Regions from separate parts of the Mesorhizobium sp. M0522 genome, predicted to be linked through region 2. Evidence: predicted binding sites of a transcription regulator. Region 2 holds the regulator's gene; the other holds the start of a gene.
The links. Region 2 encodes PhoB, which activates phosphate uptake and scavenging genes when phosphate is short. Its sites were predicted from a motif close to TGTCATNNANCTGTCAT; they were not measured.
Positions count from the first base shown of each region.

Region 1: a site for PhoB is predicted at 2,056-2,072, ahead of ugpB (sn-glycerol-3-phosphate ABC transporter substrate-binding protein UgpB). Genes of this name have one in related genera too.

Region 1 is NZ_JAMYQW010000001.1:168,007-183,575, forward strand. Features, by position in the region: gene ugpA (sn-glycerol-3-phosphate ABC transporter permease UgpA) at 1-601, opposite strand, end outside; gene ugpB (sn-glycerol-3-phosphate ABC transporter substrate-binding protein UgpB) at 683-1,993, opposite strand; gene NKI58_RS00825 (bifunctional diguanylate cyclase/phosphodiesterase) at 2,289-4,721, shown strand; gene tlpA (thiol:disulfide interchange protein TlpA) at 4,724-5,407, opposite strand; gene argH (argininosuccinate lyase) at 5,443-6,843, shown strand; gene NKI58_RS00840 (hypothetical protein) at 6,915-7,121, shown strand; gene lysA (diaminopimelate decarboxylase) at 7,137-8,405, shown strand; gene NKI58_RS00850 (ArsR/SmtB family transcription factor) at 8,416-8,718, opposite strand; gene NKI58_RS00855 (threonine/serine dehydratase) at 8,782-9,723, shown strand; gene NKI58_RS00860 (TIGR02302 family protein) at 9,936-12,551, shown strand; gene NKI58_RS00865 (LysR family transcriptional regulator) at 12,625-13,482, opposite strand; gene NKI58_RS00870 (DMT family transporter) at 13,706-14,656, shown strand; gene NKI58_RS00875 (response regulator) at 14,676-15,047, opposite strand; gene hpt (hypoxanthine phosphoribosyltransferase) at 15,245-15,569, opposite strand, start outside.
Region 2 is NZ_JAMYQW010000001.1:286,674-302,242, forward strand. Features, by position in the region: gene NKI58_RS01435 (DUF1328 domain-containing protein) at 106-270, shown strand; gene NKI58_RS01440 (sensor histidine kinase) at 462-1,496, shown strand; gene NKI58_RS01445 (hypothetical protein) at 1,629-1,799, shown strand; gene NKI58_RS01450 (YMGG-like glycine zipper-containing protein) at 2,146-2,391, shown strand; gene NKI58_RS01455 (CHASE domain-containing protein) at 2,491-4,113, opposite strand; gene NKI58_RS01460 (ATP-binding cassette domain-containing protein) at 4,243-5,037, opposite strand; gene NKI58_RS01465 (sugar ABC transporter permease) at 5,115-6,479, opposite strand; gene xylF (D-xylose ABC transporter substrate-binding protein) at 6,622-7,662, opposite strand; gene NKI58_RS01475 (ROK family protein) at 7,949-9,193, shown strand; gene phoB (phosphate regulon transcriptional regulator PhoB) at 9,203-9,892, opposite strand; gene phoU (phosphate signaling complex protein PhoU) at 9,909-10,616, opposite strand; gene pstB (phosphate ABC transporter ATP-binding protein PstB) at 10,649-11,452, opposite strand; gene pstA (phosphate ABC transporter permease PstA) at 11,449-12,300, opposite strand; gene pstC (phosphate ABC transporter permease subunit PstC) at 12,304-13,293, opposite strand; gene pstS (phosphate ABC transporter substrate-binding protein PstS) at 13,353-14,414, opposite strand; gene NKI58_RS01510 (hypothetical protein) at 15,067-15,420, shown strand; gene NKI58_RS01515 (DUF2865 domain-containing protein) at 15,539-15,569, opposite strand, start outside.

The sequences.
Region 1 (15,569 bases), 120 kb from region 2:
GCTTGGTTTCGCCGGCGCCGTCCATGGCCGCCGCTTCGATCAGCGTTTTCGGCACCGCCTGCAGGCCGGCGACGAAGAACAGGAAGTTGTAGCTGATCTGCTTCCAGGCAGCAGCCGACACCAGCAGGATCATGGCGTGGGTGCCGTTGAGCAGCGGGTCCCATACGATGCCGAGGCTTCTCAGCAAATAGGCCAACGAGCCGATCGAGGGATTGAACAGGAAAAGCCAAAGCATGCCGGCAATCGCCGGCGCCACGGCGTAAGGCCATATCAACAGTGTGCGGTAGAGGCCTTTGCCGCGCACGGCCTTCTCGGCCATGACCGCGAGCAGCAGGGCCACAACCATGGCAACGATCGCGGTCGCAAGAGAGAACACTACGGTGACCTTGATCGAGTTGAGGTAGGCCGGATCGGCCAGCACCTTCCGGAAATTGGCAAACCAGACGAACCTGCTCTTCAGCCCGAACGGGTCTTGCCTGAGCATCGACTGGTAAAGCGCCTGACCGGCCGGCCAGTAGAAGAAAACCAGGGTGATGGCGAGTTGTGGCGCCACCAGCAGGTAGGGCAGGATCTTGTTGGGAAAGACGACGCGTGGAGACAGGCTGATTTCCCTCGCTATCCAGGTATCGCCCACGCCGGCTCGCGTGGGCGATATTCCAACCGACTAACCGAGATAATCCCGTCAGTTCTCCAGCGCTTCCTTGATCGCCGCGTTGCCGCGCGCAACCGCATTGTCGAGTGCCTGCTGGGCGGTTTGCTGGCCGGCCAGCATCTTCTCCAGCTCCTCGTTCTGGATATCGCGCACCTGCGGCAGATTCGGCAGGCGCACGCCCTTCGAATTGTCGGTCGGCGACTTGCCGATCATCTGCAGGATGGGTGTCTCGCGGCCGGGGTTCTTGTCATAGAAGCCTGATTTCTTCGTCGCCTCATACGCGGCGAGCGTCACAGGCAGGTATCCCGACTTCTGGTGCAGATATTCCTGCACATCGGTCTTGGACAGATAGGCAAAGAAGGCGGCGACACCCTTGTATTCCTCGTCCGACTTGTTGCCGAACACCCACAGGCTGGCACCGCCCGGCGTCGTGTTCTGCGGGGCACCCTTGGCGTCACTGTCGTAAGGAAGCTGGCCGATGCCATAGTTCATGCCGGACTTGACGATATCGCCGAGGCCGCCCGACGATTCGGTGAAGATGCCGCATTCGCCGGCGAGGAATATCTGCTTGGCTTCGGAGGTGCGCCCGCCATATTTGAATGTGCCGTCCTTGGCCAGGTCAGCGAGCGCCTGGAAGTGGTTGACGAAAATCGGCGCATTGATCTTGAGTTCGACATCACCGCCGGCCAGGCCATTCTGCTGGGTGGCCCAAGGCACGTCATTCCACGCCGCGAAATTCTCCAGGTGGATCCAGGTCAGCCAGGTCGAGGTATAGCCGCAAGGGGCGGCGCCGCTCGTCTTGATCTTCTTGGCAGCTTCCCACACCTCGTTCCACGTCTTGGGCGGATTGTTCACGTCGAGGCCTGCCTTCTGGAAGATGTCCTTGTTGTAGTAGAGGATCGGCGAGGAAGAGTTGTAGGGGAACGATAGCATGGTGCCGTCCGGCTTCGAATAATAGCCGACGATGCCGGGCAGATACTGGCTCTTGTCGAAAGTCATCCCGGCGCCGGTCATCACATCGGCCACCGGCTTTATCGCACCCTCGGCCGCCATCATCACGCCGGTGCCGACGTCGAACACCTGGAGGATATCGGGCGCTTGCCCGGCACGAAAGGCAGCGATGCCGGCATTCAGCGTCTCCGGATAGGTGCCCTTGAACACCGGAACGAGCTCATAGTCGCTCTGGCTGGCGTTGAAATCCTTGGAGATCTTGGCGACGACCTCGGCGTTGGCGCCGGTCATGGCGTGCCACCAGCTGATCTGCGTGACGGCGAAGGCGGAGGTGGTGGAAAGCAGGGTCACGGTGGCGGCGATACCGGCCGCAAAGCCGAAGAACTTCATGTTTCATCTCCCGTTTGTCATTGGCGAAAGGGGCACTTCCGCAAAGCCAATATGTGGCGCTGATGACAATCGGACAACGGTTTTATTGCGGATCAATGAACATCATTCCTTCCTAAAGTGCACTCGCTACCGAACCGGGCGCAAGAAATCACATCACCGTCTTTTCGGCGCAGCGGCGTCGGTTTTCCCCCGAAAAGACCCGCCTCATGGCCCGCGGGTTAACCATTCGTTAAAATCTCCAAGAACTAATCAGTCACACCTCCCCTGTTAGTTTTGGCAGACCGAGTGAACCAGGATGCTGACGGTCTATAATTGTATTGTAAGTCAGCACGATCCGAGACTGGTTGCGCTTGCCGCACTCGTCTGTGGAATTTCTTGCTTCTCAGCGGTTAATCTCCTTAAGCATGTCGGCCGATCGACCGAGCGAAACCGGCTTGTCTGGCTGATGATCGCCGCAGCCTCGACCGGGTTCGGCATATGGGCGACGCATTTCATCGCCATGACCGCGTTTACGCCGGGAATACCGAACGCATACAATCCGGGATTATCCGCCTTTTCGCTTGCCGCCGCCGTTATCATGACCGCGCTTGGGATGTGGGTCGCCACCTTGCGCCGCGGCATCGACCATTTCCTCGCCGGTGGCGCCATTCTGGGCGGCGCCATCGCGACGATGCACTACATCGGCATGGCAGCTTTCGAGGTCGAAGGCCGGGTCGTATGGAACCTGCTCCTTGTCGCGATATCGCTTCTGGCCGGCGTGACCCTCGCGGCACTGGCGCTCCTTGTCGTCTTGCGCCGTCCGTCAGCGCTCGCGACTTTCGGCGGCGCCGCGCTTTTAACGCTGGCGATTTGCAGCTTGCATTTCATCGCGATGGCTGCGGTGTCGATCATTCCGGATTCCTCGATTGAAATATCCGAACATTCCATCGAGCCCATTTCCCAGGCCTTTGCCGCAGCGGTCGCCAGCCTGATAATCCTTGTGCTATCGGGTGCCGCGCTGTGGATCGACCTGCGCTTTCGCCGCCAGAAGCTCGAGGCCGATCGCATGCACGATCTCGCCAATGCGGCGGTGGAAGGTCTGATCGTTTGCGATGGCACCCGCATTGTCAGCGCCAATGACAGTATGGCGAAGCTGACCGGAACAGCGACAGCCACCCTGAACACGATGCAATTCGGCGAGCTTTTCGACGGACAGAGCGCAGCCGATATGTCCGGCTTCGGCGAACAGGCGCAGGAAGCGAAGTTAAGGGGCAGCGACGGGGCGAGAATTCCTGTCGAGCTGATCGCCAGGAAAATCACCTACTGCGGCAGGCCTCATACGGTGCTTGCCGTTCGCGACATCCGTGAGCGCAAGAAGGCAGAACAAGAGATCCTCCGCCTCGCGCATTTCGATCCGCTTACCGGGCTTGCCAATCGGCGGAGCTTTTCTTCCCGGCTGGAAGCAGAATTCGCCTCGATGGATCGTGGCGGCAAGGATGGACATCTGGCGCTCCTGCTGCTTGACCTTGACCGGTTCAAGCAAGTCAACGACCTCTATGGCCACGGGGCCGGCGATGCTATGCTGCAGAAGCTGGCGCACTGCATTTCCGGCATCCCGCGCCACGGACAGATGCTCGCGCGTCTCGGCGGCGATGAATTTGCCATCATAGCTCCGAACCTCCCCGACCCCCTGGCCGCAGGCCGGATAGCCGAGGACTTGCTGGCGGCGATCCGGGAGGAAAACAGGGTTTCGGTCGGCTCCGGCCTCGTCTCGGCCAGCATCGGCATCGCCTTCTTTCCGCTGGATGCCGAAGACCAGGCCGGCCTGATCAGCCATGCCGACACGGCACTCCATCGCGCCAAAACCGAAGGCAGGGACACTTATCGGTTTTTCGAGATAGCCATGGGCACCGCGGCCCGCGACAAGCGCGTGATGGAGCATGAATTGCGCCAGGCGATCGCCCGCAAGGAGTTCCACCTCGTCTATCAGCCGCAGAAGGAGATCCGCGGCGGCAGGATGATCGGCTTCGAAGCCCTGGTCCGTTGGCAGCACCCTGAGCGGGGTGACATTTCTCCGGCCGTTTTCATCCCCGTGGCCGAGGACAGTGGCGCTATCGCGCAGATAGGCGACTGGGTGCTGACGACGGCTTGTAACGATGCTGTTCGCTGGACAAACCCGCTGATGGTCGCCGTCAACGTCTCCGCCGTGCAACTTCACAATCCGAACTTCAGCCGCAAGGTGCACGACGCATTGACGAGATCCGGCCTGGCCCCCGGCAGGCTCGAACTGGAGATCACCGAAACGGCCCTGGTGAAGGACATGCCGCGCGCGCTGGCAACCTTGAGGCAGGTCAAGGCGCTTGGCGTGCATGTGGCGATGGACGATTTTGGCACCGGCTATTCTTCGCTGTCCAACCTCAGCGCCTTTCCCTTCGACAAGATCAAGATCGACGGGTCGTTCATCAAATCGGTCGACAAGAACGCCCAGTTCGCGGCGATCGTTCGCGCCGTGCTGGGGCTTGGACGCGGTCTCGGCCTACCGGTTCTGGCAGAAGGCATCGAGACGCCGGGTGAATTGCAGTTCCTGGACGCCGAGGCTTGCGAGATCGGGCAAGGCTACTACCTCGGCAAACCGGCTCCGATCGAGACATTCGGGGAACTGACGGGCGTGGCCGCTCCGGCAATCCGCACCGCCAGCCGACGCGGCGCAAGCATTGCCGTGCTCAAGCCGCGCCTGCGCACGGTCTGAGCCTATCCCGGCTGAAGCGCCGCCTCGACCAGACGCTTGGCATCCGGCCCCGACCATTCGGCCGGGCCATTCATATGGGCGATCAGGCAGCCTTGCCCATCGATCAGCATGGTGACCGGCAGACCGAGCGCCAGGCCGCGCGTCTTGACGTCGTTGAACAGCGCCATCGTGGCATCGCGATAGTAGCCGAGCGACTTGACGCCGGTGTCCTCCAGGAACTTCTTCGGTTTGGCATCGTCGCCGGCATCGACGTTGACGGCAACAACCTGAAACGCATCGCTGCCCATCTCCTTCTGCAGCGCATCGAGCGCCGGCATTTCGGCGCGGCAAGGTGCGCACCATGTCGCCCACAGATTGAGCAGCACCGTCTTGCCGGCATGATCGGCGATCGTCGTCGGCTTGCCGTCGGGGCCGTTGAAGGCAAGGCTTTTCAGCGATTGCGGCGGATCCGCCGGCAAAAGCGCGGCAACCTGGCCGGTGGCAGCGGCGGCGATCTTCTTGGCACGGTCGGTCTTGGCGGCGCAGGCGACGTCGTCCTTGCCGCCGCCGGCGGCCACTTGCGCGGGCGCCTTGTTGCCAGAACTGCTTTCCCTGACATATACCGCGACCGCGCCGGCCAGCACGCCCGCAACCAAAGCGGCGAGGATGAGACGCAAAGCCGGGAAAAATCTATTGCCGTCTGCCATTTTTGAAAAACTGCTCCGGAGCACGGGTTATAGCGATGAACGACAAGAAGGCCAGCAACCAGATGTGGGGCGGACGTTTTGCCTCGGGTCCGGCCGCAATCATGGAAGCGATCAACGCGTCGATCTCGTTCGACCGCAAACTCTATGCGCAGGATATTCGCGGCTCGATCGCCCATAGCCAGATGCTGGCGCAAACGGGCATTATTTCGGCGGCCGATCAAGAAAAAATCGCTCACGGGCTGAACACGATCCTCGCAGAGATCGAGGCCGGCACATTCGAGTTCTCGACCAGGCTGGAAGACATCCACATGAATGTCGAGGCCCGTCTGGCCGATTTGATCGGCCCCGCCGCCGGCCGCCTGCATACCGCCCGCTCGCGCAACGACCAGGTGGCGGTCGACCTCAGGCTGTGGGTCAAGGACGAATGCTTTCGTGTCGCCGAGGCGCTGAAGGGCCTGATCACGGCGTTCCTGGATCGGGCCGAGGAGCATGCGGCAACGGTGATGCCGGGCTTCACCCACATGCAGGCGGCGCAGCCGGTGACCTTCGGCCACCACTGCATGGCTTATGTCGAGATGTTTGCACGCGACCTGTCGCGTGTCCGCGACGCCATCGAGCGGATGGATGAAAGCCCGCTCGGCGCCGCCGCCCTTGCCGGCACCAGCTTTTCCATCGACCGGCACCAGACGGCGAAGGCGCTTGGCTTCCGCGAGCCGATGCGCAATTCGCTCGACAGTGTTTCGGACCGCGATTTCGCGCTCGAGTTCCTGGGCTTGGCGGCGATCTGCGCGACGCATCTGTCGCGGCTGGCCGAAGAGATCATCATCTGGTCGACGCCGCAATTCGGCTTCGTCAGGCTGTCGGATAGTTTCTCGACGGGTTCGTCGATCATGCCGCAGAAGAAGAACCCGGACGCTGCCGAACTGGTGCGCGGCAAGACCGGCCGCGTCACCGGGCACCTCGTCGGCCTGCTGACGGTGATGAAGGGCATGCCGCTGACCTATGGCAAGGACATGCAGGAAGACAAGGAATCCGTCTTCGACGCGGCCGAGACGCTCGACCTGATGCTGGCGGCAATGACCGGCATGGTGCGCGACATGACGGTGAACACTGCCGCGATGAAAAAGGCGGCCGGCGCCGGCTATTCGACTGCGACCGACCTCGCCGACTGGCTGGTGCGCACGCTCGGGCTGCCGTTCCGCGAGGCGCACCATATCACTGGCCGGGCGGTGGCGCTGGCCGAGGACAGGAAGATCGGGCTCGACAGGCTTTCGCTGGAGGATCTGCAGTCCATTCACCCCGGTATCAGCGCCGACGTGTTTTCGGTTCTTGCCGTGCAGAATTCTGTAAAGAGCCGCACGAGCTTCGGCGGCACCGCGCCGTCCGAGGTGCGCAAGCAGATCCGCTACTGGAAAAAGCGGCTCGCCAAGGCGTAAGACGCGGGGTGCAATGGCCGCAAAACTCGGCTAGAAGCGGCTGCGGGCAACAGTTTTGGACGGATGGCACGATGACCGGAAGCAGGATTTTGGTGACGCTGACGCTGCTGGCGGCAATGGCCACCGTTGCGGCCTGCGGCAGGAAGGCTGCGCTCGACACGCCGTACGCGGCAGCCGTGCAGGCCCGCAAGGACGCCGAGAAGGCCAAGCAACCTTTGCCGCCGGAGCCGGAAAAACCTGTCGAGGACAAGAAATTCATCCTCGACCCGCTGCTCTGATTTCGGACCAATCTCGTGAACCATTTCGACTACCGCGACGGCGCGCTGCATGCCGAGGACGTGGCGATATCAGACATCGCCGCCAGCGTCGGCACGCCGTTCTACTGTTATTCGACGGCGACGCTGACCAGGCATTTTCGCGTCTTCACCGAGGCCTTTGCCGGGCTCGATGCTCTCGTCTGCTATGCCATGAAGGCGAATTCCAACCAGGCCGTGCTGAGGGTGCTGGCAGGGCTCGGCGCCGGCGCCGACGTGGTCTCGGAGGGCGAATTGCGCCGCGCTTTGGCGGCCGGCATCCCGGCAAGCAAGATCCTGTTTTCGGGCGTCGGCAAGACCGCGCGCGAAATGGATTTTGCGCTCTCGGCCGGCATTCTCTGTTTCAACGTCGAATCCGAACCGGAGCTGGAGCTGCTGTCGGCCCGCGCCACCGCGCTGGGCAAGATCGCGCCGATCTCGCTGCGCATCAATCCGGATGTCGACGCCAGGACGCACAAGAAGATTTCGACTGGGAAGGCCGAGAACAAGTTCGGCATTCCGTGGCAGCATGCGCGGAAGGTCTATGCGCGCGCGGCTGAGCTGCCGGGCATCAAGGTCACCGGCATAGACACCCATATCGGCAGCCAGATCACCGAATTGCAGCCCTTCGACGACGCCTTTGCGCTGCTGGTGGAGCTGGTCGGCGCCTTGCGCTCCGACGGTCATGCCATCGAGCACATCGATGTCGGCGGCGGCCTTGGCATTCCCTACCGCGTCGACAACAACCCGCCGCCTTTGCCCGATGCCTATGCCCAGATCGTCAGGAAGCATGTTGCCAAACTTGGGCTGAAAGTGATGTTCGAGCCAGGCCGGCTGATCGTCGGCAATGCCGGCATCCTGGTCTCGCAGGTGATCTTCGTGAAGGAGGGCGACGCCAAGAACTTCCTCGTCGTCGACGCCGCGATGAACGACCTGATCCGGCCGACGCTTTACGACGCTTTCCACGACATCAGGCCGGTGGCGCAGCAGCCGGCCGCAGCACCACGCATGAAGGTCGACGTCGTCGGCCCGGTTTGCGAGACCGGCGACTATCTCGGGCTCGACCGTGACCTGCCCCGGCTGAAATCCGGCGACCTGATCGCTGTCTCCACCGCCGGCGCCTATGGCGCCGTTCAGGCCGGCACCTACAATACCAGGCTGCTGGTACCGGAAGTGCTGGTCGACGGCGACCGCTTCCACGTTGTGCGCCCGCGCCAGACCTATGACGAGCTGATCGGACTGGACTCGGTGCCGGACTGGTTGGAGTAGAACTCTGCAGCTACAGCCGGTGCTGAATGAGCGCCCTGGTCTCGGCGATTCTGTCCTCATTCCGGCGATAGAATATCCACTGCTTGATGCGCTTGCTGCGCAAAAGCCCTGCCTGGGTGAGCACGCGCATATGCTCGCTGAGCGTCGCCTGGGTGATCCCCAGCTTTTCCGCGATCAGCAGCGCGCAGACGCCGTCCTCGACCAGATCGCCGTCCGCCTGCGGCGGAAAATGCGCGCGTGGGTCCTTCAGCCAATCGAGGATCTGCAGCCTGCGCTCGTTGGCGATTGCTTTGAAGACATCGACCTCTTGCATTTAGGCACTTTGCCAAGTTACTAAGTAATGTCAACTCTGAATGTCAACTCTGGGAGTGAAATCATGCTGCACGGCCACACGATCACACGCGAGCGCATTGCAGCGATAGAACCCCGCATCCGGCCCTTCGTGCGCCACACGCCGGTGCTGCGCGTCGACATGGCCGATTTCGGCCGCCCGCCTCTGCCTGTCGACCTGAAGCTTGAGTGCTTGCAGCATTCCGGCTCGTTCAAGGCACGTGGTGCGTTCACCAATCTCCTCGAACGGCCGGTTCCTGCGGCCGGCGTCGTCGCCGCATCGGGCGGCAACCACGGTGCCGCCGTCGCCTATGCCGCCATGCAGCTCGGCCACAAGGCGACCATCTTTGTTCCCGAAGTGAGCCCGCAGGCCAAGCTGGACCGCATCCGCGGCTACGGCGCCGAGCTGATCGTCGGCGGCGCCCGTTATGCCGAGGCGCTGGCCGCCAGCGAGAGCTTCGCCGAAAAATCCGGCGCGCTCCAGATCCACGCCTTCAACCAGGAGGAGACGCTTGTCGGGCAAGGCACGCTCGGCCTCGAGATCGAGGCCGACTTGCCGAAGCTCGACACCCTGCTGGTCGCCGTCGGTGGCGGCGGCCTGATAGGCGGCATCGCCGCCTGGTTTTCCGGCCGCATCAGGATCATCGCCGTCGAACCGGAGGGTGCGCCGACGCTTCATCGCGCCTTCGAGGCGGGCCGACCCGTCGACGCGCCGGCGGAGGGCATCGCCGCCGATTCGCTCGCGCCAAAGCGTGTCGGCGAAATGATGTTTCCTATCGCCGAGGCATTCGTCGAGCGCTCGATCCTGGTCAGCGACGACGACATTATCGCCGCCCAGGCGGCGCTGTGGGACCGCGTGCGAATCATCTCCGAGCCGGGCGGTGCGGCCGCCTTCGCGGCGCTCCTGTCCGGCCGCTACGCACCGGTTGCAGGCGAGCGCGTTGCCGTACTGGTCTGCGGCGCAAACGCCAATCCGGCGAAATTCTGACAATATCCGGGGCATTATTGTTCACGTTTTGGGGAACCGCCTCGCCTTCGCCGTGTTTGTTGGTATCCTTAGGGCGATGTGCATCCGCTTGGACGCACGAAGTACGCGCTTAGATTTTAGGTCTTCGCATCGTGCTTCCCGAAAATCGACTTTTCGGGCCCATGCGATAGACTCGTGAGGCCTGGGCTATCCCGCCCGGCCAGGAAGGGCCGATGACACAACGACCCATTTTCACCAGCGATCGCAGTCTGGCCAGGCGCCTTGCCTTGAGCCGGCTGGGGACGCAGGTCTCGATAATCGTCGAACGCGGCTGGCCATTGCTGCTGCCACTGATCATCGTCGCCAGCCTGTTCCTCAGCATTTCGTGGCTCGGCCTGTTCCCATTTTTGCCCGATCTGGCGCGGATCGGTCTTATCACGGCATTCGGCGTCGCAGCGCTTGCCGCACTCTATCCACTGCGTTTCTTCCGCACGCCATCCAGTGCCGAGGTCGACCGCCGCATCGAGGCGGCCAACCGATTGCTGCACAGCCCGGTGCAGGTCCAGACCGATCGCCCGAGCGGCAAGGAAAGCATTTTTTCGCAAGCCCTGTGGCGCGAGCATCAGCGGCGCATGGCCGACCGGCTGGGCGAGCTTGGCGGCGACGTGCCGCGCACACGCGTGCCGGAACGCGACCCGTGGGCGCTGCGCGCCGTTGCCGCGCTTTTGTTGGTCACTGCCTTTGCCTTCTCCTTCGGGCCATCGGGCGGCAGGCTGAGCGACGGTTTTGTTGCCCGTGCCGCCCGCGACGTCGTGCCGCCGCGCATTGATGCCTGGGTGACGCCGCCGGCCTATACCGGCAGGCCGCCGGTATTCCTGAACGCCCCGGTCCTGGCCAACAACGCCACTCAAGCGCCGCCGACCTTCACGATTCCGGAGGGCAGCGATGTGTCGCTGCGCGTCACCGGCGGTTCGGGCGAGGAAACGCTGAGCTACGCCGACACCGGCGGCAACACCCGCGCCATCGATCCGACCGGGCCGCAAGCCGCCAAGACTGAGGCAAGTCCGGCAACGCCTTCCACCGTGCGCCAGTTCAGCGGCAAGTTAACGGCCGACGGCACGCTGACGCTGCAGTCCAGCGACGGCGAGCTCGGCCGCTGGGCCTTCGCCATAATTCCCGACAAGCCGCCGCAGATCCGCTTTGTCGGCGAGCCGAAGCGCGCCGTCAACGGCGCCTTCGAGCTCAACTACCAGATCGACGACGACTATGGCGCGGCCTCCGCCAAGGCGGTTTTCGCGTTGGCCGATCCGCAAGTGCCCAACGCGCATCCGCTCTATGGCCCGCCGGAAATGCCGCTGACGTTGCCGCGCCGCGGCGGCAAGGCCAATGCCGCTAAGACGACGAAGGACCTGACCGACCATGTCTGGGCAGGTGGCAACGTCAAGCTGTCGCTTGTCGCCACCGACGGTGCCGGACACACGGCGACCAGCGAAACCAAGACGCTGGTGATGCCGGAGCGGCCATTCTCCAACCCGTTGGCGCGGGCTGTGGTCGAGCAGCGCCGCATACTGGCGCTCGACGCCTATGCCAAGGACCGCGTGCTCGACCTGATGGATGCAATCACGCTCAGGCCGGAAGACACGTTCGACAACATGGCGCACTACCTCGCCATCATGAGCGCCCGCACCCGGCTGAAGATGGCAGACAGCGACGACCAGTTGCGCGACGAGGTCGCTTACCTCTGGGAGATCGCGCTCGGCATTGAGGAAGGCAATCTGTCGGCGGCCGAGAAGCGGCTGCGCCAGGCGCAGCAGGCGCTGCAGGATGCGATCAAGAACGGCGCCAGCGACCAAGAGATCGAGAAGGCGATGAAGGAACTGCGCGAGGCGATGAACCAGTTCCTGCAGGAATTCGCGGCGCGGGCGCAGCAGAATCCGAATGCGCCACAGATGCAGCAGAACGGTCAGGAACTGCGCCAGAGCGACATCGACCGCATGATGGACCAGATCGAGAACCTGGCGAAATCCGGCAATCGCGACCAGGCGCAGCAATTGCTGTCCGAGTTGCAGGACATGATGAACAATCTGCAGGCAGGCCGCCAGCAACAGGGCGGCCAGCAGGACAGCGAGATGCGCCAGCAGATGGACAAGCTGGGCGAGATCATGCGGCGCCAGCAGGAGATGATGAACGACACTTTCCGTATGGACCAGATGCAGCGCGGCCAGCAACAGCGCGGGCAGAACCGCGACGAGCAGCTCGGCGAGAACGGTGAGCCAGGCCCGATGGGCGAAGAGGGCAAGCCCGGCCCGGGTGACGACCGCGATCCGCTCGGCCGGCCGAAGCCGATGACGCCGCAGGAATTTGCTGATGCGCTGAAGCAATTGCAGGAAGGCCAGGGCAAGCTGCAGAGCGAGCTCGATCAATTGAGGAAGAGCCTCGAAGGCATGGGCCTCGACCCCAATGAGGGGTTTGGCGAGGCCGGCAAATCCATGGGCAATGCCGAACAGGCGCTCGGCGAGGGCGAAGGCGACCAGGCCGTCGGTCACCAGGGCCGCGCATTGGAAGCCTTGCGCAGGGGCGCCAAGGACATGATGAAGCAATTGCAGGCGATGCAAGGCGACCAGGGCGGCAACGGGCAGGGCGGGCGCCAGCAGAATGCCGACCGTGACCCGCTCGGGCGGCCCCGCACCAGCGAGGGTCCCGATGACGGAAGTTCGGTGAGAGTGCCTGACGAGATCGATGTGCAGCGTGCCCGCCAGATCCTCGAAGCGATCCGCAAGCGGCTCGGCAACGCACTCAGCCCGGATATCGAGCGCAGCTATCTGGAGCGGTTGCTGGAGCTGAAGTAAGGCTGCCCCCCAATATTCGGAAGATCGCCGTGCGGTCCGTGGAGGCCGCCACCGCCGGACTGAGCGGCACGTTTTAACGGTTGGTGAACGCCTCGCGGATCGCCTCTTCCATGCCGTCGATGGCCTCGCCGGAAGCGTTCGGATTGCGCCGCAGCACCACGTTCGAGGAATCGATGTCGCCGAACCCGTCGGCGGCCGTAAGCTCGCGGCAGCCGGCCGGGATGTTGCTGCGCGAGATCGGCGCAATCGCCAACCCGGAGGTGACGGCGAGCCGCAGGCCGCCATTGGTATCGCTGGTGTAGGCGACACGATAGGCGAGACCGCGCTGTTCCAGCGACTTTATGGCGAAATCCTTGCACCAACCGGCACGATTGTAGAGCGCGATCGGCACCGGCCGCTCCTCATGCATGTGATGCAGCTCCGACGTCACCCATACGGTCGGGTCATGCATCAGCACCTCACCGCCTGACAGATCCTGCCATTCGAACACCACCGCCAGATCGAGCTCGCCGGCGGCGAGCGCCGCGATCTGCGCACCGGAATGCGCGTAGCGGACCGTGATGTCGACCTGAGGATGGCGCTTGGCAAAGGCGCCGAGTGCCCGCGACAGGATCGCGTGGCCATATTCTTCCGGGATACCGATGCGCACCGGCCCGCCAAGCGGCGCCGCGACCATCGATGCCGCCGTCTCGTCGAGCAGTGAAACGATGCGCCTGGCGTTGGCGATGAGTTCGCCGCCGCGCTGCGTCAACGCTACACCGCGCGACCCGCGCTCGAACAGGCTGTCGCCGATCATGCCTTCGAGCCTCTTCATCTGCATCGAGACCGCCGACTGGGTGCGGCCGGCCCGCTCCGCCGCTTTGGTGAAATTGCCGGTGTCGGCGACCGCCACGAAGGTGCGCAACAGGTCGCTGTGGAGATTGGGTCGCATGTGCCCGCCATAAGAAAATCTGATTGCTGGCATCATTCCAATTCGTTTGCAACATGTCAAACGGCGGACGATAGTCGCCTTACCCATTGGATATGCGGCCGGGAAATCGGCTGCGGACCAATCAAAAGTCCTCACTCGTACCCGCTGCCCGAAACGGTGGCGGGTTCTTTTTACCCGGATGCAGGCCTGCTTTCGGCCGCGCACGCGGGAGACAGGAGCGCCTATGCAGAATCGGCTTGTGCTCGGCATCCTCAGCCTCTGTCTCGGCGTGCTGGTCTTTTCGCTGCAGGACCCGCTGGTCAAGGCGGTGTCGAGCCACTATCCGGTCACCGAGGTGATGGCGATCCGCTCGATCGTCGCCCTGCCGATCCTGGTTTTCCTTGTCCACGCCGATGTCGGATTGCAGGCGATCCTGTCGAAGCGGTTCGGCATGCTGACGATGCGCGCCTTCATCCAGTTCACCTCCTACACGGCCTACTACCTGGCAATCGCCGCCCTGCCGCTGGCTGACGCGGTGGCGCTCTATTTCATGGCGCCGCTGTTCATCATGGCGTTGGCCGGCCCCTATCTCGGCGAACGCGTGTCCTGGCAGGCGCTCGCCACCGTCCTGGTCGGCATGCTCGGCGTGCTGGTGATGGTGCGCCCGGGCGCCGGCTTGTTCGACTGGGCAGCGCTGCTGTCGCTAGGTTCGGCTCTGCTCTACGGTTTCTCGCAGCTGATGGCACGCAAGATCGGCGACACCGAATCCTCGACTGTCATGGCTTTCTATCAGAACGGCGCTTATCTGATCGGCGCCGCATTTGTGGCGGCATTGTTTTGGCTGGCAGGCATTGACCACGCCGTGCATCCGAGTCTCGAATTCCTCGTCCGGCCATGGGTCTGGCCGGCGACGCCGGATCTCCTCAAGATGGGGGCATGCGGCTTCGTTGCCTCGGCCGGCATGATCCTGTTGTCGCAGGCCTACCGGCTGGCGCCCGCCAACAGCGTCGCCACCTTCGAATACACCGGTATCATCTGGTCGCCGCTATGGGGTTTTCTGTTCTTTGCCGAAGTGCCGCGACCAGCGACGGCGGCGGGCGCAGCCCTCATCATCGGCGCCGGCCTGTTTGCGCTCAATGCCAGCCGGCGCCTGAGCGGCGCGCCAGCCATTACGGCGACCTGCGACCCTGCCTGAAGGCGGTCGGCCTTGGGCTTTAGGCGAAGCAGGCGAGCGCCTGTTCGACGCGGGCGCGGATTTCAGCCAGCGTGAACGGCTTTTGCACGACGTCGAGAATAATGCCGTCCAATTCCTCGGCGCGCTCGCGCTGGTCGGCATAGCCGGTCATCAGCATGATCTTCATCGCCGGGAACAGCGCTGCTGCCGCCTTGGCCATCTCGATGCCGTCTATTTCCGGCATGCGGATGTCGGACAGCACAAGGTCATAGCTCCCTTGCGCCGCCCGGATCAGAGAAAGGCCATGTGCGCCGTCGGCGGCAACAGTGACATTATGCCCGGCGCGTTCGAGCGCGCGAGCGGCGAGAGTGCGGACGGATTCATCGTCCTCGACGATCAGGAGCTTTGCCATGGGCAGGATATTTGGCGGGGAAAAGTTGATGTTTCCTGAAGGCGCCAAGGGTCGATGAGGCCTTTTCAGAATTCGCTCCGCCAAGTCAGATAGCGTGGTTTTCGAGAACCGGAGCGGAGCGGACGTTCGAGTCCGAGAGCACCGGAAGCGCAGAAAACTGCGTCAGGTGGCCGCCGGAGTAGAATTATCAAAAGGCCTCAAGCGTCGCCCTTGACGATGCCGACGAAGGGCAATTCGCGAAACGCGTGGGCGACGTCCATGCCATAACCGACGACGAAATAATCGGGGCAGTCGAAGCCGACATAGTCGGCGTTGAGCGTGGTCTGGCGGCGCATGCGCTTGTCGAGCAGCACGGCGATGGCACAGCTCCTCGCGCCGCGCGACAGCATGAGGTCGCGGGTGAAACTCAGCGTCTTGCCGGATTCCAGAATGTCATCGATCAAAAGCACATCGCGACCGGCGACCTCGTTGTCGATGTCGCGCAGCACCCTCACCTCACCGCTGGTCGTGCCGGCGCCATAG
Region 2 (15,569 bases):
CGGCAATTCGGGCCCTGAAGATTTTCAGCATCGTCTTTTTCGGAAAATGGTGGAACAAACGGAGGCGAATCACGTTTTCACCGCAGCATTGGAAGGAGATCGATCATGCTTTACTGGGCGCTCGTATTTCTCGTCGTGGCGATTATCGCCGGTGCGCTTGGTTTCGGCGGCATCGCTGGCACCTCGGCCGGCATAGCGCAGATATTGTTCTTCATCTTTCTCGCCTTCCTGATCATATCGCTTATTGCCGGCCTGATCAGACGAGCGTGAATGCCAAGCGGCCATTCAAGCGAACACTGGAAGCCGCACCCCTCAAACGGTTTCCAGCCACCGCCGGGCAGTGTCCTCCAACGGGATGCCGCTCGGCGGACCGCTTTTTAAGGCTTGATACGAACCTCCTCCTTTTGGAACCCATTTTTCCGCGAACCGTTCAGCCCGACATGGGTTGAGCAAATTGACCGATGCGTTCCAGAGTCGGAAAAATGAAAGACCGCGGCCAGAGTGATGAGATCATCGCTTTGCATCCCGCCGAAAGCGGGATGCAGCTTGGCCGGGCCCTTCTCCATGCACTGCACAATGCCGGGATTTCCGTCCTGTACCAGGATCGCGAGATGAAGACGGTGTGGGCGCGCAACATGCGCGCGCCCTGGACTTCCGATGCCTCCGACAACACCGGCATCTTGCCGCCGGCGCAGGCAGAGCGTATCGGCGCCGCCAAGCACGACGTCATCGTCTCCGGCAATCCTCAACATCTTGAACTCAGCGTGCCGGCCGATGACGGCGCCCGCTGGTTTCAGGTGTGGATAGACGCCGACCGCAGCGAGACCGGCGCGGTGCAGGGCGTCGTGACCACCATGGTCGAAACAACCGAGCAGAAACGCCGGGAGCAGACGTTGAAGGCGCTGCTGCGCGAAGTCAGTCATCGCTCCAAGAACCTTTTGGCCATCATCCAGAGTATCGCCACCCAGACGGGCCGTTATTCCGGCAGCATTGACGATTTCCTGACGCGCTTCCGCGGCCGATTGCAGTCGCTGGCCTCCTCGCAGGATTTGGTTACGTCATCCAACTGGCGGGGAGCGGCGCTGCGCGAGCTGGTTTCCGGTCAGGTCGGCAGGTACGGCGCGGATCCCTTGCACAGCCTACGCTTCCGCGGCGCAAATCCATATCTCAACCCCAATGCCGCCTTGCACATCGGCTTGGCCATGCATGAGCTCGCCGTCAATTCGGTCAGCTATGGCGCACTGTCGCGCAGCGACGGTTTCGTCGAGGTGACGGCCGATCTGACGGCAGCTTCCGCTGGCGAGCCTGCGCTGTCGCTGACATGGGCCGAAGTGATCGGAGCCAACGACAATCAGCGCAGTGAGAAGCGTTTTGGCAGCGTCGCGCTCGAACGCGTCGTGCCCACTTCATTGAATGGAACGGCGACACTTGAGATCACCGGGAACCGCCTCGAATACCGCCTTGTCGTTCCTCACGGCAATTTCGAGACGGATTAACGAGCGGCGGTCGCCGCGCGAAGGCTTGCTGCGCATCGCCATCTTTAACCGACTGTTCACCATAAAGTCCGATCCTGTGCGAACGTGTCGATCCACCGGATTGAGTTTGGCACAAAATGAAGGGAATGGGCCTTGACGGCTGCCGACTTGAACAGACTGGAACAGGCCGCTCGCGTCTCGATGGGCGGTTTTCAGGATCCCGACGCGTCCGCAGCGCCCGCGCCTCGTGCTTCGCCCCTCCGCTTCGCCGCTATCGCGCTTATGGCCGCGATCGTCCTGACCGCCGCGTCCCAACTGATCTGAATCGAACTCGCCTCTGCTTGATCGCTTTGAAACCACTGCCCGAGTGCTCGGCCGTGCCCGTTCGCGGTCACCGACCTGCCGGGCCAGGCCCAACATGTCGTCGCCAGATGCCTTGCCGTCGATCCGGTGCTCGAGGACGACTATGACAGGATCGTCTGGAACGTGCGTCCCAGCGGCACGCTCGATGCGTCCTTGGAGATTTCCGGGTTCGTGGTAGCATCGAACGGCGCACGCCCCGAAAAAGACTATCTTAATCAACAATGAAATCGTGCGGGCAAAGGCCGTACTTTCATGCTAAATGGCGGCTGGAGCTTATTAAAGTGAGGACAAAAGTGAGGATGACTCCATGCGGAAGATGATTATTGCCATGGTTGCCGTGGTTGCGGTCAGCGGCTGCACCACCACGGAAGAGAACGTGGGTATCGGCACTGTGGGCGGCGCGCTCATTGGTGGCGCTGTCGGCGGCGGCAAGGGCGCTTTGATCGGCGCCGGCGCTGGTGCGATTGGCGGTCTGCTCGTTCGCCGTCTGCAAAATGGCTACTGCCAATACAGAGATCGTCACGGCCGGATTTACACAGCTCGCTGCAACTAGTTTCGAGCTCCAGGCGAACAGCAAACGCGGAGGCAGGCCACCTGTCTCCGCGTTTGCCCTTTTAGAGCGCTGTTGCGACGCGGCCCACGAGACGGCGTTTCAGGCCGGCAGCGGAACCTTGATTTCCACGTTCAAGCCATCTTCGCGAAAATCGCGCCTGATTGTGCCACGCAATTCGCGCGTGACGTTGAGATCGATCAGTCTGGTGCCAAAACCGCTCTTTGCCGGTGTCTCGAGCTTCTTCTGACCGGCCTCGCGCCAGTTGAGAGCCAATGTCCGGGTGCCGCTACGGGCGTCGAGCGACCAGTCGACCTTCAGCGCACCGACTGAATTGCCGGCTTCGCCATGCTTCAGCGCATTCGTCGCCAGTTCGTGAAAGACGAGGCCGAGTGCCTGCGTCGTCTTTTCATCGAGAAGAACCTGCGGTCCCGACAGCAGCCCTTCAGGAAGCTCGCTGCCGAACACCTGGCCTAGCTCGATGCGCAGCAGGTCGCCGAGATCGGCTTTCTGCCAGCGTGAGCGCGTCAGCATGTCCTGGGAAGCCGCCATCGCCTGCAGCCGGGCCGAGAAAGAAGCCGAGAATTCCTGGACGTCGGTCGTGTGCGATGCTGTCTGGCGCGCGATTGCCAGCACCCGCGTGATCGAGTTCTTGATGCGATGCTTCATCTCCTGCAGCATCAGGTCTTTTTCCAGCAGGCTCTTTTCGGTCGTTTCGTGAAGCAGCGAGACCGCCTCATAGGCCCGCTCCTGATAGCGGGCCACCAGCGCGATGGCGCCCGCAAGCAGCAGTCCGAACAATCCGAGCATCACCGGGATGGCGCGCGAGGAAGGTTGCGAGAAAGCACTTGTCGGCCTGAACAGGACGACCCACGGCCGGCCGGCGACGGTGATCTTGCGGGTGACCAGCAGCCTGTCGCCGAGGCTCGAAACAGGCGGCGTTTCCGATTGGAACAGCAGGTTGTCGCTGTCCACCGTGCCGTCATAGATCTCGGTGTTGACCGGCAGCAATGGTGCCCGGCTGAGCGCAGCCTGGAACAGATCACGGGCGCGGAAGGCCGCATAAAGGAAGCCGGCAGTCGAGGATCTCGTCGCGTTCACGGCGTCCGGCGCGGTTTCGACATTGAGCCGGACGAAGACGAGGAACCCGGTAAAGGTCTGCGCGGCACCCGTATCCTTGCCGAACTGCACGAGCCCGCTGGCGTGCTGCTGGTCGTCGGTCATCGCCTTTTCGATCGCCTCGCGCCGCGCCGGCCCGGTGAACATGTCGTAGCCGATGCTGGATTTGTTGGACGGATCCAGCGGTTCGAACAGCACGATGGGCGTACGCCACGGTAAGTTCGTGTCGGGATAGATCGGATGGCTTGCGCCGTGATCGTGCAGGATGTCGCGCTCGACCGCCGCCTCGTTGCCAGTTTTCGCCAGGCGAAGGAAACCGATGCCGCGCAGGCCGGCGAAATTATTCTCGATGTCGAGCGCGTTGAAGAAGGCCTTGAACTCGCCCTGCGAGATACCGCCATTGCGTGCGTCGAACAGCGCCCGGGTCGAACGCAGCAGCGACAGGTCCAGGTCGATGCGGCTTTCGATCCGGTTAAGCGCGTCGTCTGCCGTCGCCTCGAATTTAATGCGGGCCGCCTCCTGGGTGGCAAAATAGGCAAAACCCGCCATCGTCAGGCTGATCAGCGCGACGGCGATAAAAGCGACGGTCGGAAAAAGCTTCTTCAATTGCTGATACGTCCCGTGGACGGTTCGGCATCTTTATGGGCAAGTCCTGACGCCAACACAATGGCGAGGCCAATGCATGGTGACGGCTGGCACATTTTGGCGGCTTGTGATTAGCCGGCTAATTCTCGTTCATGCGGCGATCTTCAGCGCGCCCGGCCCCGGAATGGCGCCGGGTGGGCACTTGCCGAGGATGATCATGCCGAGCACCTCGTCCTGGGTGACGTCGGTTGTGCGCGTCGTTCCGACAACCCGACCGTTCTTCATGACGCAGACACGGTCGGCAAGCTCGAACACGTCGTGAATATCATGGCTGATCAGGAAGATGCCGATGCCGTCGGACTTGAGCTGCCTGACCAGTTCGCCGACCTGCGCCGTCTCTTGCGGCCCGAGTGCCGCCGTCGGCTCGTCCATGATCAGGATGCGAGCATTGAACAGGATGGCGCGGGCGATCGCCACCGACTGCCGCTGGCCGCCCGAAAGCTTTACCACCGGCTCCTTGAAGCGTTGGAAACGCGGATTGAGCCTGCCCATCACCTTGCGCGCCTCGGCCTCCATGGCGACGTCGTCGAGCGTACCCCAGCCGGTCATCAGCTCGCGGCCGAGAAACAGGTTGGCGGCCGCATCGACATTGTCGGCCAGCGCCAGCGTCTGGTAGATCGTCTCGATGCCGTACTTCTTGGCGTCGCGGGGATTGGAGATCGAAGCTTCCTCGCCGTTGACGAAAATCTGGCCCGCATCGCGCTTGTAGGCGCCGGACAGGATTTTTATCAACGTCGATTTGCCGGCACCGTTGTGACCGAGCAAAGCCATCACCTCGCCCGGGAAAAGGTCGACAGAGGCATCGTCGACGGCGCGAATGCCGCCGAAAGCGATGGAGATGTTGCGCATGTCGATCAGCGGCGTGGGAGCGGTTTTGTCTGCCATGCTCGTCCTTCCTCCCTATAGATCCTGCTTGAGCATCAAGTTGTACGAAAACCGGTTTCCACCTTGCGGGATCATGCTCAGACCCGTTTGCGATAGACGGTATCGAGCCACACCGCGACCACCAGCACGGCTCCGACAACGATGCTCTGCAGCGGCGAATCGATGCCGAGCAGCACCATACCGGACTGCAGCGACTGCATCAAAAGCGCGCCGAGCATGGCGCCGAGCACTGTGCCGGAGCCGCCGGCGAGCGACGTGCCGCCGATCACCGCCGCCGCGATGACCAGGAGCTCGTCCAGCGTGCCCAGCGCATTGGTCGACGAGTTCTGCCTGGCTGACGAGATCGCTGCGGCGATCGTCGCCAGCACGCCCATGATCATGAACACCTTCATGGTCACCCAGCGCGTGTTGATACCGGCAAGGTTGGCTGCTTCCGGATTGCCGCCGATGGCGAAGACATAGCGGCCGAAACGGGTACGCTTGGCGATGAAGGTCATGATCAGCCCTACGGCTACAGCCATCAGCACGGGTATGGCGATGCCATGGGCGATGAACAGCCCGCCTTCGGGAACGGTTATATTGTTGGCCGCCGCATATCTGTTCACGATGCCGACCGGCCAAGGATAGGAATTGGCAAGCCATATGGCGCCCATGATGACAAGGCAAGTGACGGCCCCGAGGAACGTCTCGGCCCAGATCGGGCGTAACGGGAAGCGGAACCGCTTGCGCTGCACCCGCCCGTTGAGCAGCATGAACACAACCGCCAGGCACGCGACAATTCCGACGATCCAGCTCCATCGCGCACCGATCGAACCCGTCGGTCCGCCGCCCATCAGCTGGAAAGTGGCATCCAGCGGCGCAATCGTCTGCCCACTGGCGACCCACCATGCGGCACCCCGCCAGACCAGAAGGCCGCCCAGCGTCACGATGAAGGCCGGCACCTCGAGATAAGCGATGATGTATCCCTGGAACGCTCCGATCAGAAGGCCAAGCGCGAGGCCGATGGCCAGCGCCAGGATCCAGATCCAGGGGTTGCCTAATTGCAGACCGACCATTCGCACCAGGAAATGCACCTGCGCAAAACCCATGACCACGCCGATCAGGCCTTCGGCGGAGCCGACCGACAGGTCGATATTGCGCATGACGATAACCAGCACCATTCCGGCGGCCATTATGGCCACGGCCGAAGTCTGCACCGACAGGTTCCAGAGATTGCGTGGCGTCAGGAAGGTCCGGCTGTCGAAGTCGAACGGATTGACGCCGAGCCGTACGCTAGAAATGACATGCAGGCCGACCCAGATGACCAGCAGCGCGCCGACCATGCCGAGCATGCGCGTGTCGAGTTCGGTTGCCTTGAGAAATCGGGCAACAATGCCGAGTTCGGATTCCCGTGCCCGGTCTGTCGTGCTGTCGACCGGCGTGTTGGACGTCGTGTCGGTCATGATGTTTCTCCCGCCGGGTTGCCGTCTGCCGCGGATGCCGGAAGCAGCCTAGAAGTTATCCGCCGGAAGCGGAAAAACAACTCTTGTTGGAAAAACGCCGCGGCGAGCGGCCGCGGCGTTCGGACTTTTCGGAAACGTCGGCTCAGTTGCAGACTGCAACAGTGCCAGCCGTCACCCCGGCGCAGACCTCTTCTTTCTTGATCCAGCCGGCGTCGATGACGACGTTGAGGTTGTCCTTGGTGATGGCGACCGGGGTCAGGAACAGCGACTTGACGGTATTGCCGCCGGGCGTGGTGAAATCCTTCACGCCGGCAATGTCGGTCATCTGCTTGCCGTCGGCCAGTTGCGAGGCGATCTCGGCGGCATTCTTGCCGAGCTCGCGCGCATCCTTCCACACCGACACGGTCTGTGTGCCGAGCGCGATGCGGTTCAGCGCGGCGTGGTCGCCGTCCTGGCCCGAAACCGGAACCGATCCGGCCAGCCCTTGCGCCGTCAGCGCGGCGACGACGCCGCCGGCAGTGCCGTCATTAGCGGCGACCACGGCATCGACCTTGTTGTCGTTGGCGGTCAGGAACTGTTCCATGTTCTTCTGAGCGTTGGCCGGCAGCCAGCCGTCCGTATAGGCCTCGCCGACATTCTTGATCTTGCCGCCGTCAATGGCCTCCTTCAGCACCTCCATCGAACCGGCAAACAGGAAATCGGCATTCGGATCGGAACCCGAACCCTTGATGAAGACGTAGTTGCCTTCCGGCTTCACCTTGAAGACTTCGCGGGCCTGCATGCGGCCGACTTCCTTGTTGTCGAAGGTCAGATAGAACACGTCCTTGTTCTCGATCAGCCGGTCATAGCCGACGACCGGGATGCCTTCGTCCAGTGCCTTCTGCACGGCCGGCCCGATGGCCGAGGCGTCCTGCGCCAGGATGATCAGTGCGCTGGCGCCCTGCGAGATCAGGCTCTCGACGTCGGTGAGCTGCTTGCCGGGGTTGGACTGTGCGTCGGCGGAAATATACTTGTCGCCTGCGGCCTCAATGGCCGCCTTCATTGCGGCCTCGTCGGTCTTCCAGCGCTCTTCCTGGAAGTTCGACCAGGAAACGCCGATGACCTTGTCTTTAGCCTGCGCCACCGACGCCAGCGCCAGCGTCATGGCGACACCCGCCAGAATGGCGGTCGTGAATTTCTTCATCATATCCTCCCTGCGCCGCGTACGGCGTGACCAATTGGCTCAAAGACCAGCTTAGAAGCTCTAATTTTTTCGAGCCTCGAAAAAATACTGGCCCGATCTCCGGCTGCTGTCAACATCGATTCTGATGGATTTTGATGACTCTGCGAGTTTTTTCGAGCGTCGGAATAAACGATGACAGCGCAACCTGCATCTGACACTATTTGCCTGCGTCCGACACTATTTGTCGGACATTACCGACGGCTTCCGGTTCATGAGCGGCCGCGGCAACCGGGAGGAAAGCAAAACAATGTCGGTCGGAATCCGCCATGACGATTTGCGCCGGCGCAACCGGGCGATGGTGATCTCGGCGGTGCGCCGGGCCGGCCAGCCATCGCGTACTGAGATCGCAGCTACTACCGGCCTCAGTCATTCGACCATATCGGCGATCTCTTCCGACCTGATACGGGAAGGCATCCTCGCCGAGAGCAAGGCAAGTGAGCCCGTTTCGTTGAAACGCGGTCGTCCGCAGGTCGGCCTCGCCCTCAACCCGGAAGCGGCGGCGGTGCTGACCGTGGTGTTGTCGCTGAATTTCCTGTCGGCCGCCATTATCGACTATACGGGACAGGTGGTCGCCGAGGAACAGCGCCGGCTGGACACGCTGACCATGCCGCGCGACGAGCTGATCCGTGAATGCATGGCCATCGTCCGGCGCCGGCTGCAGGATCCAGACCTTGACGTCCGCAGTGTCGCCCGCATCGCCCTGGCGATTCAGGGCATTACCGACTCCCCTGCACGCGCCATGCTGTGGTCGCCGATCACGCCGCAGACCGACATCGCCTTTGCCGACATGCTGGAGGACGAATTCGGCATCCCGGCAACGGTGGAGAACGACTGCAACATGATGGCGGTGGCTTTGCGCTGGCGCAATCCGGATCGCTATCGCGACGACTTCATCGCCATCCTGCTTTCGCATGGCATCGGCATGGGGCTGGTGCTGAAGGGCGAACTGTTCACCGGGACGCATTCCTCGGGTGGCGAATTTGGCCACATGATCCATCGTCCGGGCGGCGCGCTCTGCCGTTGCGGGCGGCGCGGCTGCATCGAGGCCTATGCCGGCAACTACGCCATCTGGCGCAACGCCAGGCAGATGAGCGAAGAAAGCGAACCGATCGCCGACGTCAGCGACGCCGACATGCGAGCACTGGCGGCCCGGGCGCGCGAGAAAGATGGGCCGGAACGCGAGGCCTACCGCAAGGCCGGCGAAGCGCTGGGTTTCGGTCTCGGCTCGCTGTTCGCGCTGATCGATCCGGCACCGGTCGCGATGGTCGGCGCCAGTGCCGCCGCCTTCGATCTGATCGAGCCGGCCTTGCGGAAGGCAATCGCCCAGACCGCCGGCGGCCAGCATTCGGGCTCGATCTCCTTCGATACAGAGCCGAACGAATTGCCGCTGATCCGCGAAGGCTGCGCGATGCGGGCGCTAAGCTTCGTCGACCAGGAGATTTTCGCGCCGGGCGCGCAAATGAGGCCCAGCGTCAGAAAGAACGTAGCCTGACCAGGCGGGTCAATCTTCCCTGATCGCATAGCCGGCACCGCGGATGGTGCGGATGACATCCGGCATCCGGCCGTTGTTGACGGCTTTGCGCAGCCGCCCGACATGCACGTCGACGGTGCGTTCGTCGATGTAGATTGTCTCGCCCCAGACATTATCGAGTAACTGGCTGCGCGAGAAGACACGGCCCGGATGCCGCATCATGAACTCGAGCAGCCGGAATTCGGTCGGCCCGAGCCTGATTTCGCTCTTCTTGCGATAGACCCTGTGCGATTCGCGATCGAGCACGATGTCGCCGACCTTCAGCACGCTGGACAGCACTTCCGGCTTGGCGCGCCGCAGCAGCGCCTTGACCCTGGCCATGAATTCCGGTGTCGAAAACGGTTTGACCAGATAGTCGTCGGCGCCGGTCGAAAGCCCGCGCACCCGGTCGCTCTCCTCGCCGCGCGCGGTCAGCATGATGATCGGCAGCCGCTCGGTTTCGGGGCGCACCCGCAACCGACGACAGAGCTCGATGCCGGAAACCGCTGGTATCATCCAGTCGAGCACCAAAAGGTCGGGCACATTCTCCTGCAAACGGATCTCGGCTTCGTCGCCGCGTGTCACCACCTCGACCTGGTAGCCTTCGGATTCGAGATTGTAGCGGAGCAGCACACCCAACGGCTCCTCGTCCTCCACCACCATTATGCGTGGTGCGATCATCGGCTGGGCACCCCCATCATGTCACCGGTGCGGACATTGTCGTTTCGTCCTGCTTCGGACGATTGACCGGCAATTGCTCGCCGGTCAGCACATAATACGCATTTTCGGCGATGTTGGTGACATGGTCGCCGATCCGCTCCAGATTCTTGGCGCAGAACAGCAGGTGCGTGCAAGCGGTGATGTTGCGCGGATCTTCCATCATGTAGGTCAAGAGCTCGCGGAACACGGACGTGTATTTGACGTCGATGCGCTCGTCGGCGGCACGCAGCTTGGCCAACGCGGCCGCATCGCCTGCAGCATATTCCTCGATGACACCCTGCACCTGGATGAGAACCAGCTGCGCCATCGCGTCGATGGAATGCGACAGGTCCCGCGGCGTGGCGCTGAGGCCGACCGCACTCACGCGCTTGGCGATATTCTTGGCAAGGTCGCCGATGCGTTCGAGGTCGCCCGCCATGCGGATCGCTCCGACCACATGGCGAAGATCGTGGGCCATCGGCTGGCGTTTGGCGATCAGGGTGATGGCGCGGTCGTCCAGTTCGCGTTGACGCGCATCCATGATGGCGTCGTCGGAAACGACGCGTTGCGCCAGCACGTTGTCGGAATTCAACAGGGCCTTGGTCGCCCCGCCGACCATCGAACCGGCGAGGTCGGCCATGTCGCGGATCAGCTTGCTGATCTGCTCGAGATCCTCGTCGAAAGAAGCGACTGTGTGTTCGCCCATGGTCCTGTCCTCATATGCATGATCGGAACGGCTCAGCCGAAGCGGCCAGTGATGTAGTCCTGCGTGCGCTTCTCGCGGGGCGACGTGAAGATCTTCTCGGTCCGGTCGAACTCGACCAGTTCACCCAGATACATGAAGGCGGTCTGGCGCGACACGCGCGCCGCCTGCTGCATGTTGTGGGTGACGATGACGATCGTGTAGTCGGCTTGCAATTCGTCGATCAGTTCCTCGATCTTGGCAGTCGACAGCGGGTCGAGGGCCGAAGCCGGTTCGTCGAGCAGAATGACTTCCGGCTTCACGGCCACGGTGCGGGCGATACAGAGCCGCTGCTGCTGGCCGCCGGACAGGCTCAAGCCGCTGGCGTTGAGCTTGTCCTTGACCTCGCTCCACAGCGCGGCGCGCTTCAACGCCTGTTCGACGCGGCCGTCCATCTCGGACTTGCCGAGGTTCTCGTAGAGCCTGACGCCGAAGGCGATGTTCTCGTAGATCGACATCGGGAACGGCGTCGGCTTCTGGAACACCATGCCGATCTTGGTCCTGAGGAGGTTGAGATCCTGCGACCGGTCGAGAATGTTCTTGCCGTCGAGCAGCACCTGGCCCTCGGCCGTCTGTTTTGGGTAGAGCTCATAGATGCGGTTGAACACACGCAGCAGCGTCGATTTCCCGCAGCCCGAAGGGCCGATGAAGGCCGTGACACTGCGCTCAGGCAGCGACAGGCTGATGTCCTTCAGCGCCTTGCTCTGGCCGTAGTAGAAGTTGAGATTCTTGACCTCGATCTTCGTCTTCTCGGCGACCGTTTCGGCCATCGTCATGTCTGGGGACAACATCTGTGTCATCTGTCCTCTCTGCGTCCGGTAAGGCTGCGGGCGAGGATGCTCAAGCCCAGAACCGTCAGGGTGATTATGAGTGCGCCGGTCCACGCCAGTTGCTGCCATTCCTCGTAAGGGCTGAGAGCGAACTGGAAGATGGTCACCGGCAGGCTGGCCATCGGCGCGTTGATATTGCTGCTCCAGAACTGGTTGTTGAGCGCGGTGAAGAGCAGCGGCGCCGTCTCGCCGGAAATGCGTGCTATCGCCAGCAATATGCCGGTGACGATGCCGGACAATGCGGCGCGGTAGGCGACCGAACGGATCACCACCCAGCGTGGCGCGCCGATCGCGGCACCGGCTTCACGCAACGCGTTCGGCACCAGGTTGAGCATGTCTTCAGTGGTGCGCACGACCACCGGAATGACCAGGATGGCAAGCGCAACGGCGCCGGCAATGGCCGAGAAATGTCCCATTGGCCGCACCATCAGCTCATAGACAAACAAGCCGATGATGATCGACGGCGCCGACAACAGGATGTCGTTGATGAAGCGGACGACGGTGGTGATGCGCGAAAAGCGTCCATACTCGGCCATGTAGGTTCCCGCCAGCACGCCGATCGGCGTGCCGACGACAACGGCGATGATCGTCATCAGCAGGCTGCCCGCGATGGCATTGAGCAGGCCGCCGGCCTCGCCCGGTGGTGGCGTCATCTCGGTGAAGACGGCGAGCGAAAGCCCGGCTGTGCCCTTATAGACCAGTGCGCCGAGAATGAGCGCCAGCCAGGCAAGCCCGATGCCGGCGGCGACGACGCAAAGCGCCATCATCACCGAATTCCTGGCTTTGCGGCGGCTGTGGAGCGATGAGGATGTCGACATCGGTCAGGCTCCCGTACGGGCGTCGATCCGCATCAGCATATAGCGGGCGGCGGCAAGGATCAGGAAGGTGATGGCGAAGAGGATCAGGCCGAGCGCCACCAGCGAGGAGGTGTAGAGGTCGCCGTCGGCCTCGGTGAATTCATTGGCGATGGTCGCCGAGATCGTCGTGCCCGGTGCGAACAGGGAGGCACTGATGCGATGCGCGTTGCCGATGACGAAGGTCACTGCCATGGTTTCGCCGAGTGCCCGGCCGAGGCCAAGCATGACGCCGCCCATGATGCCGATGCGGGTATAGGGAATGACCACGCGCCGGGTCACTTCCCAGGTCGTGCAACCGATGCCGTAGGCCGATTCCTTCAGCACCGCCGGCACCGTATCGAAGACGTCTTTGGTGATCGAGGTGATGAAGGGCAGCACCATGATGGCAAGGATCAGCGCCGAGGTCAGAAGGCCGATGCCGTAAGGAGGGCCAGCGAAAAGGCTGGATAGTCCCGGCACGCCGTGGAAGACGTTGATGATGAAGGGCTGTATCGCCGTCTGCAGGAACGGCGCGAACACGAACAGGCCCCAGATGCCGTAGATGATCGAAGGAATGCCGGCCAACAGCTCGACCGCTATGCCGATCGGGCGCCTGAGCGGGCGCGGGCAGAGCTCGGTGAGAAAGACTGCAATGCCGATGCCGATCGGAACCGCGATCAGGATGGCGATGGCCGCGGTGACCAGGGTGCCGTAGATCGGCGCCAGTGCGCCAAATTTTTCCGTGACCGGATTCCAGCTTTCAGTCGTCAGGAAGGAGAAACCGAAGGACGACAGCGCCTGCCACGAGCCGGCAAACAGCGAGATCGCGACACCGCCGAGGATGACCAGCACAAGAATTGCGGAAGCGCGGGTGAGTCCGCGGAATATGGCATCTGTGAGCGCGAAGCGCCGCACCGTAGCTTCCCTGGCCCGGGCTGCTGCAGATGATGGCATGGCATCGGAAGCGATGGTCATTGGGTCCTCGCGATTAAAGGCAACAGGGAGGGCGCCATCGACGCCCTCCCTGGAGGAGATTACATAGCCGAGTAGATCGGCTTGCCGTCGTCGCCGACGACTTCCTTGGCCCACATGGCCTTGACGCTCTCAACCACCTTGTCGGGCATCGGAACGTAGTCCAGCTCGCCGGCCATCTCGTCGCCCTTGTCGTATGCCCAGGCGAAGAATTTGAGCGCTTCGCCGGTGGTCGCGGCATCATCCGGCTTCTTGTAGAGCAGGATCCACGTTGCCGCCGTCATCGGCCAGGACTCGGCGCCCGGCTCGTTGGCGAGGATGACGCCATAGCCCGGCTGCGAGCTCCAGTCGGCATTGGCCGCTGCCGCCGAGAACGCCGCCGCGGTGGGCTCGACCTTCTTGCCGTCCTTGTTGATCATATCGGTGTGGGTGAGCTTGTTCTGCTTGGCGTAGGCATATTCGACATAACCGATCGCGCCGCCGGTCTGGGCGACGTTGTTGGCAACACCCTCATTGCCCTTGGCGCCGATGCCGACCGGCCATTCCACGGCCTTGTCGACGCCGACCTTTTCTTTCCAGTCCGCGCTGACGTCGCCGAGGTAATAGTTGAAGTTGAACGTCGTGCCCGAACCATCGGAACGGTGAACGACCGCGATCGCCTGCGAAGGCAGCTTGACGTCGGGATTAAGCTTCTTGATCGCTTCGTCATCCCAGCTCGTGATCTTGCCGAGGAAGATGTCGGCCAGCGTCGGGCCGTCGAGAACCAACTCGCCCGGCTTGATGCCTTCGAGATTGACGACGGGAACGATGCCGCCCATCACCATCGGGAACTGAGCCAGTCCGGACGCTTCAAGCTCGTCGCCCTTGAGCGGCGCATCCGAAGCGCCGAAAGTAACGGTCTTGGCCTTGATCTGCTTGATGCCGCCGCCGGAACCGATCGACTGGTAGTTAAGGCCAACGCCGGTGTCTTTCTTGTAGGTGTCGGCCCACTTCGCATAGATCGGGTAGGGGAAGGTGGCGCCGGCGCCGGAGATGTCCGCGGCGAGCGCGGCGGACAGGGTGAGGGTGGTCGTCGCCGCAGCCATTGCAATCGCAACGGCCGCCGAGCGGATGAAATGTCTCATGTGGCCTGCTCCTGTTCGGAATATGGTCTCTCGGCGCCATTCCTCCGGCGCCCGCTGAGGCCAATAGCCCCCGATTATTACAGTCGCATGACAGTTTCATGTCGCTCCGGTAACGTCGTCCAGCCGGGTTAAGAAGGAGCGGCCGCGGGCTTTGTCGGCATGGGCCGCGGTTTGCCGCTGGAATCAGCAGCTTGCGTGAATTCCGGCCGGCATCGTCTGCTCGGCGATCGTAGCCACCGGCTGTAAAAGAAAAAAGCCGGACGGGAGCGCGTTGCATGCAGCCAGAACGTGTCATGGCCGCGCCATCGCCGAAACAGGTCCGTTGGGGTAAATCTGACCCTGTTTCTTGCCGGCGGTCGCTGCTCCCGCCCGTAACTGGAGGAGCGGGACTTCGAATATCCCATTGTCGCCACTGAGCGCGGCTTTGGTATGGTGCGATCGCACCATGGCCTTACGCTGGAAACGTTGACGAATCGCAAGGTTCTAACTCGCGCTGGACCTCCATCCGCGCCCGACCCGGCGCTCGATCTTCGAGCAACGCCTTCGACTGGAAGTGCGACGACTCTACTTCACGGTATCTACTCCCTTCGCCCTATTCCGCCGGTTGTCGGTTAGGCCGAAGCAGCGTTATAAGCTTGCAGGGGTATTGCTGATGTCTCGACGGATTCTGCCTGTCTTCCTGTGCCTGGCGCTGCCTCTGGGAAGCGGCTGCGCGCGCAGCTATGACGGCACCGTCATCATTCCCAAGCCGCTCGATGTTCGCCGTTTCTGGGACAGGCCTTCGCCGCAGGCGCAAGCCGAACAGTCGCAACTGGAGACCGACGTCTTTCCAGTGGCGCCGCAAACGCCGAAAAGGCCGGCGGTGCGCAGGAGCGCGGCTTCCGTTGCAGCGCCTCGGGGGAGGATCACCAACAACCCGCCCATGCTGTCGCCGGAGCCGACGAAGCCGCTAACTTGCAAGAATGTCAGCGAGCCCGGCAAACGGGCCCGCATGGTCTGCGAATAACCAGCCGACGTCGGTCGATGCGCACGGCTCCAGGCCTTGAAGCGGCTATCCGGCCAGCCGTCTCGGAACATCGCCCGCCCTGGTCAGTCCGCCGGGAAGAAGGCTGGCCCGACCACTCTCACCGGCCTCGCGCCGATCGCTCTTTCGAT